Regions from separate parts of the Shewanella colwelliana genome, predicted to be linked through region 2. Evidence: predicted binding sites of a transcription regulator. Region 2 holds the regulator's gene; the other holds the start of a gene.
The links. Region 2 encodes sigma-54, which starts transcription at its own class of promoters, with help from an activator protein. Its sites were predicted from a motif close to GTTGGCACGNNNNTNGNNT; they were not measured.

Region 1: a site for sigma-54 is predicted at 1,359-1,377, ahead of flhA (flagellar biosynthesis protein FlhA). Genes of this name have one in related genera too.

Annotation. Positions count from the first base shown of each region.
Region 1 is NZ_MCBT01000018.1:120,829-123,036, forward strand. Features, by position in the region: gene flhA (flagellar biosynthesis protein FlhA) at 1-1,320, opposite strand, end outside; gene flhB (flagellar biosynthesis protein FlhB) at 1,465-2,208, opposite strand, start outside.
Region 2 is NZ_MCBT01000043.1:126,856-129,063, reverse strand. Features, by position in the region: gene ptsN (PTS IIA-like nitrogen regulatory protein PtsN) at 1-22, opposite strand, end outside; gene hpf (ribosome hibernation promoting factor) at 25-312, opposite strand; gene BEL05_RS13600 (RNA polymerase factor sigma-54) at 343-1,827, opposite strand; gene lptB (LPS export ABC transporter ATP-binding protein) at 1,954-2,208, opposite strand, start outside.

The DNA.
Region 1 (2,208 bases), on a different contig from region 2:
GCAATCGTGACGTATTTCCGCCTCGCCGGATGCCACCCCCATCAAAGAAATACGATAAGTATTCGGTGACAAATCCAAATTATCGCGAATGTGCACTGCAGGAACTAAGAAACCTAGCTCCTGCGAGAGCTTCTTACGCACACCTTTAATCCTGCCTAATAGCTCACCACCTTGGCCTTTATCCACTAACGGGATTAAGCGATAGCCAACCTCCAAGCCAATGGTATCAACATGTTGAACATCATCCCAACTAAGTTCTTTAGGTTTCGCGTCACCTGGCGTAGCAGGAGATGTTTTGGCAAGCTCAAGCGCTTGTTGGCGATCCATCTCTTTTTTACGGTGAATAAAGTACGCGCCACCAGCGGTGATAAAACCAAATGAGAGAAAAGCTAAATGCGGCATACCAGGAACGATACCCATAATAAGCAGCACACCAGATGCAATAGCCAACGACTTAGGGCTATCAAACATCTGACTCATTACCATCTGGCCCATATCACCCGATTCGTTCTGTCTGGTCACCATTAGCGCTGCGGCAATAGAGAGCAATAGACCGGGGATCTGCGCAACCAAACCATCACCAATCGTCAGTAGGGTATAGATTTCTACGGCGGAGGAGAAGTCTAAGCCGTGCTGTGCCATACCAATAACAAAACCGCCTAAAATGTTGATAACCAAAATCATGATGCCGGCTATCGCATCACCTTTAACAAACTTAGAGGCACCATCCATCGCACCGTAAAAATCTGCCTCTTTAGTCACTTCGGCGCGTCTAATACGAGCTTGATCTTGATTTAGAACGCCGGCATTTAAATCGGCATCAATCGCCATCTGCTTGCCAGGCATTGCATCGAGAGTAAAGCGGGCACTAACTTCTGAAATACGTCCAGCACCTTTGGTGACCACGGCAAAGTTGATGATAATTAAGATAAGGAACACCACTAAACCGACCGCATAGTTACCACCTATGACAACAGAACCAAAGGCTTCAATTACCTTACCAGCGGCATCTCCACCATTATGGCCTTCAAGCAATACAATACGTGTGGAGGCAACGTTCAACGCCAACCTTAATAGGGTTGCAACTAAGAGTACGGTAGGAAATGCAGCAAAATCGAGCGGCCTATTGGTGTAGATAGCGACCAATAACACAACCAAGGCTAGCGCAATATTAAATGAGAATAAAATGTCGAGTAAAAAGGCCGGTATCGGCAGTACAATCATGGCGAGGGCCGCCAAAACGAGTACAGGAGTCCCTACCCCTTTAAAATTTGCGGGCCTAACTTGCTTTATTTGACCTAAGGTTGCTTTAAAATCCATCAATATAGCGCCTGAACTTTGACATCTAATACAGGTATCAGCAAGAACTACGCCAACCTAGACTCAGTGACTTTTAAGTGACTAAAACATCGACATCCTTGAGCATACGATTGGCATGATAACAAGAGCTGTGATGTTCAGCTTTTAATGTTTTAGCTCATCGGGAATGGGTTGATTGAGTGGAATAGGGGTGGGTCTTTTTCCGCCTTTCTCTTGATATTGACGTAACTGAAACACATAGGCGAGCACTTGAGCTACCGCCGTAAAGAGCCCTTCAGGGATCTCTTGATCCACTTTGGTGGTATGGTAAATCGCTCGGGCTAACGGCGGCGCAGATACAATAGCAACATCATGTTCGCGAGCAATTTCTCGTATTTTAAAGGCAACATCATCGACCCCTTTAGCCAATACATAAGGAGCTGATGCCTTCATCACATCGTACTTTACCGCCACCGCATAGTGTTCAGGATTAACCACAATAACATCGGCATTAGGCACTTCTGCCATCATGCGTCGTTGCGCCATTTCACGCTGCATCTGCCTAACGCGCCCTTTTACTTCTGGCTGTCCTTCCGTGTCTTTATACTCATCTTTAATCTCCTGCTTGGTCATCCGCAGCTGCTTATTGTGGTTCCAAATTTGAAACGGCACATCGATTACCACAATAATAACGGTAGATGAACAGAGCACAATAAACATCCACACCAAAAGATCCAATGCGTTGTAGACGTTACTCGGTAAATGCCCTTGAGAGAGAGTCAAAATATCAAAAAAATAGTAGCTCAGCAGGAAATACGCCATCAACGCGACAACAGAGAACTTGGCGATCCCCTTAGTCAGCTCAACCAGTGCTTGCACACCAAACATGCGCTTAAATCCACTAATAGG
Region 2 (2,208 bases):
GCAGGATGGTACTAAGTTCCATCGTTAATGTTTAGTAAGCTTCTCTTTGTGTTTAATGACCTGACGATCTAACTTGTCTATCAGGGAGTCTATTGCGGCGTACATATCCGAATGTTCTGATGTTGCGAAGACTTCTCCACCACGGAGACGTAACTTAGCTTCAACTTTTTGCTGCATTTTTTCGACATTTAATACAACGTGGACATTATTGATCTGATCGAAATGTCGTTCAAGTTTTGTAAATTTTTCTTCAACATAGTTCCGTAGAGATTGGGTTATCTCGATGTGGTGCCCAGTCAGGTTTATTTGCATAAATTTACTCCTCCGGTTTCCAGTTGTTGATTATAAACTTTTGCGCTGATTCGACGGCGGGATCAACATCGCCTCTCGATACTTAGCAATGGTGCGTCGAGCGACCTTAATCCCTTGTTCAGCCAATAATTGTGCCATTTTGCTATCGCTTAATGGTTTCTTCTGGTTTTCAGCAGCAACAAGCTTCTTAATAAAGGCGCGTATCGCTGTTGATGAGCATTCTCCACCATCATCGGTACCAACGTGGCTGGAGAAGAAATATTTTAGTTCAAAAATACCGCGTGGGGTGTGCATATATTTTTGGGTGGTCACACGCGAGATAGTGGATTCATGCATTTCAACCGCTTCGGCGATATCATTGAGCACCATGGGCTTCATCGCTTCTTCACCAAATTCAAAGAAACCCTGTTGGAAATCAACGATGCAGTTGGTGACTTTAAGTAGTGTGTCGTTACGGCTTTCTAGACTCTTTAAAAACCACTTTGCTTCTTGAAGGTGACCACGGATAAATTGTCCGTCAGCTTGGCTCTTGGTACTTCGTGCCATTGCCGCATAATGCTGGTTAACATTAATTTTAGGCATACTATCTGGATTTAGCTCAACCACCCAGCGGCCTTTTTTCTTGGTCACTGTAACATCTGGGATCACGTACTCATCACGACTGGCTGTAATGGCTAATCCTGGGCGTGGATTCAGAGTCTGAATCAGCGCAATTGCATCACGCAGATCATCTTCTTTTAGCTTAGTTTTGCGCATCAATAAGCGGAAATCACGCCCTGCGATCAGGTCTAAGTGTTCGCTGATAAGCATTCTTGCATTGTCGATGTGTGGCGTGTCATTACTGTATTGTGTTAGCTGAATCGTGAGGCATTCACTTAAGTCCCTAGCGGCTACGCCTATGGGGTCGAAGTGTTGCACACGTTTTAAAACTGCTTCAACTTCATCGAGCTCTATTTCAGGGTCGCCCATAGCTTCAAGAATATCATCACAGTTTTGGGTGAGATATCCACGCTCATCAATAGCGTCAATAATTGCGGTGGCGATGGCCAAGTCATTGTCTGAAAAAGGGGTGAGATTTTTTTGCCACTCTAAGTGTTCGTAGAGGCCCTCGGTAGTTTCACCTTGGAAAGGCATATCGTCATCACGCATTGCGCCAGAACTTGAGTTGGGGGAAGCGGTATACATCTCATCCCAAGTGGTATCTACGGGCAACTCATCGGGCATGGAATCTTGAGTCAGGGCGTCAGACGTCTCTAAACTCGAATTATCTTGGCTGGAATCAACTTCAATCTTGTTATCGTAGTTAGTATCAAAGTTATCGCCGTCATCTTGCTGTGATTCGGTGTTGGCACCCTCTTGCTCTTCATCTAACTCGAGTAACGGATTAGATTCTAATGCTTGTTGGATCTCTTGTTGCAGTTCCAGTGACGACAATTGCAACAGACGAATCGCCTGCTGTAACTGTGGAGTCATGGTTAAATGCTGACCCATTTTGAGCTGAAGTGACGCTTTCATCGTACTGCTATTCCCTTGATTTTAATTTTTTAAATGAGAAAGCTTGATTATTCCTTGAGGTAAGCGGGTAACCCATACTCCGCTTTGGTCAAGGAGATACGCTTTGTTATAGCGCTTCTAAATTAACTATAGCTTGAATTGTTCGCCTAAGTACACCGCTCGCACTTGTTGGTTATCCAAGATCTCTGCAGGTGTGCCTTCAGCGATTAAGTTGCCATGGCTAACGATATAGGCCTTTTCACACACGTCTAATGTTTCTCGTACATTATGGTCGGTGATTAACACACCCAGTCCACGGTTTTTGAGCTGTTCAATGATTTTTTTGATGTCGATAACCGAGATTGGGTCAACCCCCGCAAACGGCTCATCTAGCAAAATAAA